DNA from 3 places in the Oceanobacillus sp. M65 genome. Region 2 is predicted to be linked to each of the others. Evidence: riboswitches for the same ligand, from Rfam matches in the RefSeq annotation. Region 2 holds a riboswitch; each other region holds the start of a gene.

Region 1 (4,012 bases), on a different contig from region 2:
ACTTTCCACGACTTCATACAGATCCGGTGGAATAGACTGTGCATAATCATAGATTCCTGTTTTCAGACCATTAATCATTACCTGGGGATCCTTTACAATAAGGAACTTGATTTCATCAAAGTATGCAATTTTTTCACCTGTTAAACCACCCCAGTCTTCTTCCTTACGTGCTGAATAATCTTCAAAGCGAGTTAGTACAATTTCATTACCTCGTTCCCAATTTTCAAACTTAAATGGCCCTGTACCAATGTACTGTTCTGCTGTCAATGGTCTTTCACCAGCAGCTTCAGAAATTTCTTTTGGTATAATCATTAATGCAGATTTTGGAGCCGCCATATCTGACATTAATGAGTTGTATACTTCGTTTAATGTAATTTCTACAGTTAACTCATCGACTGCTTCGACTGCTTCAATGTAATCATTTGCTATTGTTCCAACAGACGAAACTTTGCGCCAGCGCTCAATTGATGCTACAACATCTTCAGCGGTAACCGCAGATTTATCATGGAACTTAACACCTTCACGAATTGTAATGGAATATACCTTTTGGTCATCACTTACCTTATAATCTTCTGCAATCATTGGTTTTATTTGATAATCCTTATCTAAAGTAAACAATGTTTCAAAAATATGCCATCCGACATCTCTAGTTGCCGTTGCGCCAGTAGACATCCAGTCAAGTGTATCTGGGTCAGAGGAAAATGCGACATTCAGCGCGCCACCTTCAATTGGTTCCCCAGTAGCTTGTTCTCCTGAATTAGATTCACCATCTGAATCATCCTGACTTGTACAGCCGAATAAAACGAATATAAATAACAATGCTATTATTAGCAGATGACTTCTTTTCATTTAACTATTTCCTCCTTCGTTTACTTCATTCATCCTAGAAAAGGTAGTGTGACACTATCTTCGCAAAGGATTTACTGATATTTACCAAAGCCCTTTCATCAAAATCAAATTTCGGATGATGATGTGGATAATGGGTAGCTTCATCTTCGTTCTGTGAGCCAACTTTAAAATACGTTCCTGGTTTTTGTTCTAAGAAATAAGCAAAATCCTCTGCCCCCATCGTTGGTTCTAGCTCGACAATATCTTCTTCCGTAAAAGTTTCTGATAATAGTTCATGTACTATCTTGGTGTCTTCTTTATGGTTGTATAATGCTGGGTAACCCCGGAGATAATCAATTTCATAGTCAGCATGAAAGCCGCTCGTAATCCCTTTCACAATAGCGTTTATTTCCGATTCGACCTGGTTACGAACTTCTCCATCAAACGTTCTGACTGTCCCTTCAATTTTCGCCGTGTCTGGAATGACATTAAAAGCATTTCCTGCATGGAAGACACCAATGGACACAACCGCAGATTTCAGCGGATCGACACTACGACTGACAATTTTTTGCAATCCTTCCACTACACTGGTTCCAATAACTAGCGAATCTATGGTGTGATGTGGTCTTGCTCCATGTCCACCACGTCCTTGAATAGTAATCTCGAATTTATCAACAGCTGCCATCTGATAACCTTCTCCGACCCCTATTTTCCCTAATGGAATATCAGAAGCCAAATGGGCACCAAATACATAATCTACGCCTTCCAGAATTCCTTCTTCTATCATAAACTTCGCACCACCAGGCGGCTTCTCTTCTGCAGGTTGGAAAACAAAAAGAATGCTTCCTTTTAATTTTTCCCGATACTTACTAAGTGTACGTGCGGTACCCAACAAAGCAGAGGTATGACCGTCATGGCCACAAGCATGCATGACTCCCGGATTGGTGGATTTATACGGAACATCTTTCTCATCCTTAATTGGGAGAGCATCAAAATCAGCTCTCAATACGATCGTTTTCCCGTTTTTTTCCCCCTTAAGCACTCCAATTAACCCATTTCCTCCAATTTGCTTCTTTACTTCTAATCCAAATTCGGTTAGTTTTTCTTCTATATACTTTGCTGTATGTACTTCTTCAAACGAAAGTTCCGGATGTTGGTGCATGTACCTTCTCCAGTTCTTCATATCTTCCAAACTATTATCTAATTCAACAAAAATGGATGCTAGGTTCTCCTTCTGTTGTACTTTACTCACCTTAATCCCCCTTTTTTCTCAATAAAAAAATGACCACTTTTCTTATTAGAGGTCATTTACTTAAATTCAAACTTAAGCACTGCCTCTTATCTTTCAGACGTAAAGTCTGCTGGAATTAGCACCTTATGATTGTTAATCAACGGTTGCCGAGGTTTCAGCGGGCCAGTTCCCTCAACCTCTCTAAATAAGAGTTTCATATTAAATTGATGAATCTTATTCTATCCCGATAATTCCTAGTTGTCAACTAGGTTTAGTTATATTTTTAGATTATTCTTTTTTCTCTGAACGAACTACTAACTTTTATTAGAGTATATGGGCTTATTTAAAAAGAGATTATTAAAAGAGGATATCAGTATGATCCCAATAAATAGCTACTTTTAATTATCAAGTAATGAATTTGGGTAACGGATGTAATAAACCCAGGTAATGGGGGGATGCTCTCATTTTCCTAAAAGAAAGTAACTGGATTGGTGCATTTTTTTGGAAAATCTGCAGTTAATTACTTTCGCCGAAAATCGGAGGAATTAAAAGCTTTATAACTTATCCAGCTACCCAAACCCATGCTGACATTTTCGGTTGAAGAACGGACCCGTCCATTTGTGATCTGCTATTACGCTATTCAGTAGATATCGAAGAAACGGAAACGACCTGAAGCAAGTTTTTCAACTTTAGAAAAAGAGGAGGTCAAAATATGAGGAAGCTTAGTTATACACAAAAGAGTTAATTTTACACAATCATACAGTAAAATAAGTTGGCTTGATATTGAGGCCTCTGTGAGCGCGATTTCCACGCCAGGTAGCCAGCAAAATTTTTTAGGACATACTGTCAAACCAAGTGAGGCTATCTGCTCACTTCTACATGCAAAGCTGAGTCTCTACTGGATTATACTGCTATCTGCGTTTTTTAAGCTCTTGCGATTTTTTAAAACTATACCACTGTGTATTCTTTTACGGTTGCGCCAACCTTCTATATATATAAATAACCCTATGTTTGCAGCCCTAAAATCTGAGTATTTATCCATATATACTGTTCGGGATTTCTCCGTGTCCAGTAGTTGGCTTCACACTAGCAAATAAAGTCGCGTATTTAGCTTAGCGTTAGCCCATTCGTTCAGAGGCTATTTCATTTTTTTGACAAGTGCTTTATGATCAACCGCCTTTGGTGGTTCTTCTAGCCAAGCATGTTTAATCATTAGGTTAGCACCATCTTCCGCATACAAAGCAATCTCTGCTGAAAGTCTTGTATATGTTGCACTTAAATCCATTCTTTGGCAAGTTCCTGCGGCAGTACCGTAATTCCCAATTCCTACTGCAATTAACGTAGTTGTATGAAACATCATTAACTTATCGGAAAAAGGTGCAACCGTACTATCCATAACGTGAGAATCCCAACTCATTGCTGCGGGGAGATCTTCATCAGTTAAAGTTGAACTAAATTTCTTCAAATGCTTATTAGATATCCCCCTGCCTTCTACAAGGAATTGTTTGACATCTTTATCTTTACAAACTTGTGCAAATGCCAACATCATTGCTTTACCCATTGCGTTTGTTTGAATGTTGATAAAAAGATGAGTAATTTCAATAAATGTTAATGGTCGTTTATGAGAACCTAAAAAATCAAATAGAAAACCTTGTTTATCCACAAAATCAACTTTTTTAGGGCTTGCTATTTGCGGTGGTCGGACATATACACCTTTTGATATTAAAACTTTTCTTGACTTATCATGTAATTCAGAAACAGAAATAAGTAAATTTCTAAAGAAGTTACTTACATCAGACCGTGCTGAAACTCCAATTGCTACTCCAATACTCGCCATTGCTATTACTTCCAATTTTTGTATATACATAAGGATAAATACGTCGGAAAATAACCTTGGTGCATTCACATTTACATCTTTATTCGTAAAGCCGACTGGTATCGGATGGTTTTCTT
Region 2 (4,012 bases):
AATAAAAGGAGGAAACGAACATGTTGGATATGAAGTTTTTACGTAACAACTTTACGGAAGTGAAGGAAAAATTAGCACACCGCGGTGAAGATCTCTCCGAGTTAGACAAATTTGGGGAATTAGATGAAAGACGAAGAGAGCTCATTGCTGAAACAGAAACGTTGAAAGCGAAACGTAATGAAGCAACTAAGCAGATCTCTGTTCTTAAAAAAGAAAAGAAAGATGCGGACCAAGCAATTAAAGAAATGCGTGAGGTTGGAGAACGCATTTCTGAACTGGATAAAGAATTAAAAGAAATTGAAGAAACACTTAACACGATTATGCTTTCTATCCCAAATCTCCCTCATGAAAGTGTACCTGTGGGAGAAAATGAAGAGGATAATAAAGAAGTGCGCAACTGGGGAGAACGTAAAGATTTCAACTTTGAAGCACAACCTCATTGGGATATTGCGACAAACCTTGATATCCTTGACTTCGAACGCGCAGCTAAAGTAACAGGAAGCCGTTTCGTCTTTTATAAAGGGCTTGGAGCCAGACTAGAGCGCGCTTTATTAAACTTTATGATGGATTTACATGCAGATGAACATGGCTATGAGGAAATGCTTCCACCATATATCGTCAACCGCACTAGCATGACAGGAACAGGTCAGCTTCCTAAGTTTGAAGAAGATGCCTTCAAGCTAGAAGAGTGGGATTACTTCATGGCTCCTACAGCAGAAGTACCTGTTACGAATTATCATCGTGATGAAATTTTAAATCTAGATGATCTTCCTAAAAAATACGTAGCTTTCAGTGGCTGTTTCCGTTCTGAAGCGGGTTCTGCTGGTAGGGATACACGAGGCCTTATTCGTCAGCATCAATTTAATAAAGTGGAGCTCGTTCACTTTGCTAAGCCAGAAGATTCTTATGAGACATTGGAGAACCTGACAGGACATGCTGAAAAGGTATTACAACTATTACAGTTACCATATCGTGTCATGAGCATGTGTACTGGTGATCTTGGATTTACAGCAGCGAAGAAATACGATATTGAAGTATGGATTCCTAGCCAAAACACGTACCGGGAAATTTCTTCTTGCTCTAACTTTGAAGACTTTCAGGCAAGACGTGCAGGAATCCGTTTCCGCAGAGAAGCAAATGCGAAGCCAGAGTTTGTTCATACTTTGAATGGCAGCGGATTGGCACTTGGTCGAACCGTTGCAGCTATTCTGGAGAATTACCAACAAGAGGATGGCTCTGTCATTGTTCCTCCTGTATTACGTGCCTATATGGGTGGCAAAGAAGCCATTAAATAAGCTTGAAACAATTATAAAAGGACTGTTTTCGTAACTGCGAAGACAGTCCTTTTGCATATTTTTAAAGGTGAAACTACTTTTAGGCCAATTGTACGAAATATAAAAAAAGTAAAAAAATCTGTTGACAGATTGAAAGGCTGGTAGTATTGTAAGTAGCAACAACAAATTAAATATGCATTACTTCTTATTCAGAGAGATGGAGGGACTTGGCCCATTGATATCTCGGCAGCGGACTTTTAATAGTACTGTGCTAAATCCAACAGGCGAATGCGAGCCTGAAAAATAAGAAGAGGATGATCGTACATAGCTGATCCCTTCTTATTTTTATAAGAAGGGATTTTTTGATTTTACACGAAATAACTCTTCTTAACGACAAAATTAAATATGCATTACTTCTTATCCAGAGAGGTGGAGGGACTGGCCCATTGATACCTCGGCAACGTGCTTTTAAAGCAACGTGCCAATTCCAACAGACGAAGGTCTGTAAAGATAAGAGGAGGATACTAGTTCATTGCCTCTTCTTATCTTATAAGAAGAGGCTTTTTAATTTGAAACTACAACGAGCAGGAGGAAGTAGATGATTACATTTGATCAGGTTTCAAAAGTATACGGCGAAAAGGCAGAAGGTGTAAAAGCACTGGATAATGTGGATCTCCACATAGAAGAGGGAGAGATATATGGTGTGATTGGGTTTAGTGGTGCTGGAAAAAGCTCGCTCATTCGATGTGTTAATTTACTCGAACAGCCAACATCCGGAACAGTGACCGTGAATGGGCAAAACTTACAAGCACTTTCACCTAAGGAACTACGGGAGGCAAAGCGAAACATTGGGATGATCTTTCAACATTTTAATTTACTTAATTCGAAAACCGTGTTTACCAATGTCGCAATGCCCTTACTTTTAAGCAAAACTCCAAAAAAGGAAGTAACAAAGCGTGTTTATGAACTACTTGATTTTGTCGGCTTGCGTGACAAAGCTGACAGCTATCCAGACCAACTTTCTGGGGGACAGAAACAGCGAGTTGGGATTGCCCGTTCTCTTGCAACCCAGCCATCCATTCTTTTATGTGATGAGGCAACATCAGCCCTTGACCCAGATACAACAAATGCTATTTTAAAACTTTTAAAGAAAATTAATCAGGAATACAATATCACCATTTTAATTATCACGCACGAAATGGGCGTAATTAGAGAAATTTGCGATAAAGTTGCTGTGCTGGAAGATGGAAAAGTAGTCGAATCTGGTTCTGTATTTGATGTCTTTTCTCAGCCGCAAACGACCACAGCTCATAACTTCGTCAGTACGGTAATGCATGATCAAATCCCAGATTCCGTATACGAGTTAGTAAAAAGACAAGACGCACATAACCAAATTTATCGAATTGTCTTTGTTGGTGAGTCTACTGGAACACCATTGTTGTCGCAAATCGCAAAGCAATACGAGGTAGAGGTAAATGTTCTGTTTGGTAGTATCACAGAATTACAGGGCGTACCATTTGGAAATCTTATCGTGCAATTTGAAGGGGAAGAAAAAGAAATTAACCGTGTCATTATGCATATTCATCAGCAAAAAGTAAGTGTAAAGGAAGTGTTAGCAGATGTTGGTTGATTGGCAACAAATTACAGAGGCATTATGGCAAACCATTGTAATGGTAGCAGTCGCCCTATTTTTCTCTATGATTATAGGGTTGGTATTAGGAATTGTCCTTGTTGTGACACGTAAAGGACACTTATGGGAAAACAAGTATATTTTTACGGTCTTAAATGCAATAGTAAACATATTTCGTTCTATTCCGTTTATTATCTTAATGGTCGCAGTCATTCCATTTACTAGATTAGTTGTTGGAACCTCAATAGGCACGGCCGCAGCTATTGTACCAATGGTGTTATTTGCAGGACCATACATTGCAAGATTAATAGAGAATTCTCTTTTAGAAGTAGATCCAGGTGTGATGGAAGCTGCCCAGTCAATGGGAGCAACACCTTGGCAAATAATTATTCGCTTTCTTATACCAGAAGCTCTTAGTTCCCTCGTGTTAGGGGCAACCATTGCAACAATTGGATTGGTTGGAGCCTCAGCCATGGCAGGAGCAGTTGGTGGTGGCGGATTAGGAGACCTGGCCATTACCTTTGGTTATCAGCGGTTCGACACCATGGTAATGCTAATAACAGTAGGAATACTCGTCGTCATGGTTCAGGGATTACAATCCACCGGAAATATTTTATCCAAAAAAATAAGAAGAAGATAAAATCAAAAGCGACAGCGCCCGTTTAGCGACGTACGGACTGGATTTCTCCAAAGGAGATAAAGGAAATAAAGCGACCAAAGGGAGCTGATATTGACTTATCGCACGGAGGAGAAAGAAGTCACGCTAGTCGCTGGGAGCTGGAGCTAGACGTATACAAAAATCAAAACAAAAGGAGAAGATACAGCATGAAAAAGTTAAGTCTATTATTGTTATTAGTTAGTTTGAGTTTGGTGATTAGTGCTTGTTCTAATGGGGAGGCTGCAACGAAGGTCAAAGTAGGAATTAGTGGATCTGACACAACGATTTGGGATTATGTAGCAGAAAAGGCCAAGGAAGAAGGAATAGAGGTTGAGATTGTTCGCTTTTCTGACTATGTGCAACCGAACCTAGCATTAGCTGAGGGAGAAATCGATGTGAATGCTTTCCAGACTGTTTCATATTTTGACGCCTTTATCGAGGAGCATGACC
Region 3 (4,012 bases), on a different contig from region 2:
TGTGTAATTAGACTTACATTGTAAGCTGCATTATCCAGACGTTATTCCAAATAAATCGTGACTTTAAAGGTATTGTGGATCAATCGTATATGACAGCTTTGCCTTGTTCTCGTAATTTTTTTAAGGATGTAAGCATATGATTTATTTCTTCGTCAGAATGTCTTTTCCATGAACCTAATTCAGCTACTATTTTCAAAGGCGATTTAGATCTATAAGAACGTGTTGGATTTCCCGGGAATCTTTTATCCGTTACGTTTGGGTCGTTTTCAAATTCACCTAAAGGTTCTACTACGTAAATTCTTTCTTTTGACTTGGATGTCGCTAATTCAGCACCCCATTTAGCCGCATCTAATGTAGCAGTGAAATATATATAGTTTGATTTTTTGTCTTGATAATTTGATAAGTATTGCGGTTCCAAAAGATCTCCAATATTTAGTTCTGCTTTAGTACCATGAAAGAAAGGTCCACTATCTAAGACATCTTTTTTGTCATTCATACTGATACACCTCTTATTTTGGATTTATATATAACAGTATAGAACAGGGAAGATGGAAAATGTAGTCTATTAACACCTTATTATTCGTAGTATAATGGAAGTAGAGAGAAGGAAGTCGGATGGAAATTATCAATACTTCAGTCAGTTTGCTATGTATGAGTCTGCTAAAGAAGTAATAACATATGAGCAGGTAGGAGTATAGGGCTCTGACAATGATCAAGAAAAGGATGAAGATAACGAATTACCAAATATATTAACCAATACGTATGATCTTTTTATGATTGCCAGTGTATTGCTTGTTGTAGGTGGAGTTATGTTTTATTTTCAGAGATAGGAGCATTTATCCTAACTTTTTCTCATCACTTTGCAATAAGATAACTCTCATGAGGGTTTTTTATCGGAAATTAGGATTAAAGTTTGCATGAGGCGATGATAAAACAGCGTTTTTCTGGTTGGAAGAAGGAAAAAGTTGGTTAGGATTGTGGGAAGGTAGTGAGTATCAAACTCCTTATCATCCATCATAAAGGCACATAGCTTTTCGAGTTTCTTATGAAAATTTAAAAAGTCTCTAGAGTGGCTTGATTCCTTAGACATGGAGGCTGTTCCTTTTGGTAACAGAACTACTACGGAACCATTTATAAGGCCAAACCAAGGAAACGCGTCTGTTTATTTTCTTGACCCAGACGGTAATAGTTTAGAACTGATGTGTTACATTGAAGTCCCTGATAATTTAAAACATATTAATAAGAAATTATCATTTGATGAGTGGGAGAAGTTACTAGCCAATCGTTGAATTAGATAAGAAAATAGTAGATGGAAATAGAGGACGGTGAGGGTTTTAACTTTAGTTTTTTCAACAAACGGGTGCTTTAGTTGAACAAGAACTATAATCTTAAAACGGGTTTTTTGTTGCACCGTACAACGATACTGGTAATAATATAAACATCTACACATTTTGGGTGGTCGTCTTTCTTAGTTGACTTAAACTACGAAACAAATAATTTCTTTTGTGAAAGAATGTACTAAAAGCAACTAAGTTTTATTTATAGCAGGTTGTGGGATAAATCAAATTGATTTACTATCTTCGCACTCTATCCACCGTGAGTTTTAATTTATCCACTAAAAAATCATCAACATACCATTTAAAATTTACCTTGACTTTTGAGGGAATTAGGCGTATTGTTTGAGTAATCAAAAAAATGAATACCTAATATTCTTATCAAGAGAGGTAGAGGGACTGGCCCTGTGAAACCTCAGCAACAGATTTTTTAATACTGTGCTAATTCCAGAAGCGTAAAGCTTGAAGATAAGAAGAGTATTTAGCAAACGGCCGAAGCCTCTTCTTATTTAAAGAAGGGGTTTTTTATTTTGGGTATTAAGCAACGCTCAGCAAGTAAATTACGAGGGAGGAAAAATGATGAAACGTAGTTTAGAAGAACGTTTGAAACAAGGAACAGTAATTGTAGGGGAAGGTTATTTGTTTGAGTTAGAACGAAGGGGATATTTGCAAGCAGGCTCCTTTGTTCCAGAGGTGGCACTAGATAATCCTGAAGCACTAAAACAAGCATACAGGGATTATATGAATGCCGGTTCTGATGTTGTTTTAGCTTTTACTTACAATGCTCACCGGGAAAAAATGCGGATTATTGGTAAAGAAGATTTATTAGAGCCTTTAAACAGAAATGCCATTCGCTTAGCAAAAGAGGTTGCAAAAGAGCATCCAAAAGAAGAAGCGTTAGTAGCTGGAAATATTTCAAACACCAATATCTTTAATCCAGATGTTCCCGAATCAAAGGCTAAGGTTAGAAGTATATTTGCGGAAATGGTGAAATGGTGCAAAGAAGAAGGGGTAGACTTCATAAATGGTGAAACATTCTATTACCATGAAGAGGCGTTAATAGCATTGGAGGAAATCACCAAACAAGGTTTACCAGCAGTCATTACATTTGGATTAATGGGCGAGAATATTTTAAGAGATGGTTACACCGTAGAAGAGTCCTGTAAAATACTTTCGGAAAAAGGTGCATTGGTCGTTGGAATGAATTGTTTCCGAGGCCCTGAAACAATGCAGCCATATCTTGCTGATATACGAAACAATGTGGAAGGATATGTAGCGGGCTTACCTATCCCATATCGTACAACAGAAGAAAACCCAACATTCTTTAACTTGCCTGATGGAGGATGCAGTTGTCACTTACCTACAGAAACAACCTTTCCGACTGCCCTAGATCCACTTTACCATAACCGTTACGAGTTAGCGGCTTGGGCAAAAGAGGCAAAAGATTTAGGCATTAATTATATTGGTCTGTGCTGCGGTGCCTCACCTGCGATGCTCCGTGCAGTAGCAGAAGCTGTAGACGTTGAAACAGTAAATTCAAAATACTCTCCTGATATGGAGAAGCATTTCTTGTTCGGGAAAGACAAAACACTTCAAGAGCACAATTTAAACTACCGATTAAAGGCCTGATAGATTAAAAATGATTCAATTGTGTTAATTAATTGTTTTTAACGGTAATTTGAAACAGAATACTGTTGAAAAATTACGGAGACGATTACGTTTATTAAGTGATCGTCTCTTCTTCGTATTTGACTCTTACTTAGATGTTAAAGCAGACACTCAATTCCACATTGCATCTGTAAGAAAGTCTTATATCGGCTTTTATGCTGCGTACGCTGTACATAATGGCTACTTTTCCATTGATGATCCGATTACTCGTTTTGTAGAAGACTCCTATTTACCCGCATATGAAGGAGTAACCATTCGTCACTTATTAACCCACACACATGGACTTATAATAGCTGATGGTAAACTAGTAAGTGAATATAAACCTGGAGAATCGTGGGCATATAGAGGTCCCAGTATTGAGTTGTTGACAACGATTATCAAAAAAACAACGGGACAGTCTGTTGCTGATATTGTAAAAGAGCATGTCATTGAGCCGGTCGTCTTTGAGGTAGAAGACCCTACTATTTTAGACTTTGCTTTTGCATCTGAACCCATTGTCCTAATTACTATAGAATCCGTATACAGCTTTAAATACCCTATGATAATATAATATTACGAAAATTATAAACAAAGCTTTAAAAAGGCTAGATAGAGTCAGGGGGTTACTTTATGCAGGAAAAAGTAGAAATCAAAGAGGTAGAATCATTTTCCGATAAACAAGAAGCAACAAAATGGAAGTTTATTGGTCCTGGACTTATAGTAGCAGCCACTGGAGTAGGAGCCGGTGATTTAGCGACAGCATTGGTATCTGGAGCGGAATATGGTCTCGCCTTTTTATGGGCTATTGTATTAGGGGTTATCGTGAAATTTGCTATTGGGGAAGGTGTGGGGCGTTACACACTAGCAAGTGGGAATACAATCCTCGAGGGTTGGCGAGGCATTGGGAAATGGACTACAGGGTACTTCGGCATTTATTCGGTTATTTGGGGATTTGTTTATGGAGCTGCCGGAACAGCATCTTGTGCATTAGCTGCATATGCTCTCTTTCCACAAATTAGCTTAACATGGTG

Evidence for each region. Region 2 has a riboswitch for S-adenosylmethionine ahead of ACTWPF_RS00440 (methionine ABC transporter ATP-binding protein). Riboswitches for the same ligand answer to the same signal wherever they lie in the genome.
Region 1: another riboswitch for S-adenosylmethionine. It lies ahead of ACTWPF_RS15240 (M20 metallopeptidase family protein); the one in region 2 lies ahead of ACTWPF_RS00440 (methionine ABC transporter ATP-binding protein).
Region 3: another riboswitch for S-adenosylmethionine. It lies ahead of ACTWPF_RS14645 (homocysteine S-methyltransferase family protein); the one in region 2 lies ahead of ACTWPF_RS00440 (methionine ABC transporter ATP-binding protein).

Annotation. Positions count from the first base shown of each region.
Region 1 is NZ_JBQQCJ010000004.1:23,106-27,117, reverse strand. Features, by position in the region: gene ACTWPF_RS15245 (ABC transporter substrate-binding protein) at 1-849, opposite strand, end outside; gene ACTWPF_RS15240 (M20 metallopeptidase family protein) at 884-2,011, opposite strand; SAM riboswitch class I at 2,164-2,271, opposite strand; partial or broken gene ACTWPF_RS15235 (PLP-dependent transferase) at 2,482-2,732, shown strand; gene ACTWPF_RS15230 (DUF3231 family protein) at 3,198-4,012, opposite strand, start outside.
Region 2 is NZ_JBQQCJ010000001.1:79,027-83,038, reverse strand. Features, by position in the region: gene serS (serine--tRNA ligase) at 21-1,295, shown strand; SAM riboswitch class I at 1,477-1,584, shown strand; SAM riboswitch class I at 1,689-1,791, shown strand; gene ACTWPF_RS00440 (methionine ABC transporter ATP-binding protein) at 1,873-2,904, shown strand; gene ACTWPF_RS00435 (methionine ABC transporter permease) at 2,894-3,544, shown strand; gene ACTWPF_RS00430 (MetQ/NlpA family ABC transporter substrate-binding protein) at 3,730-4,012, shown strand, end outside.
Region 3 is NZ_JBQQCJ010000003.1:481,201-485,212, reverse strand. Features, by position in the region: gene arr (NAD(+)--rifampin ADP-ribosyltransferase) at 80-496, opposite strand; partial or broken gene ACTWPF_RS14650 (VOC family protein) at 949-1,289, shown strand; SAM riboswitch class I at 1,710-1,809, shown strand; gene ACTWPF_RS14645 (homocysteine S-methyltransferase family protein) at 1,914-2,963, shown strand; gene ACTWPF_RS14640 (serine hydrolase domain-containing protein) at 3,013-3,552, shown strand; gene ACTWPF_RS14635 (Nramp family divalent metal transporter) at 3,612-4,012, shown strand, end outside.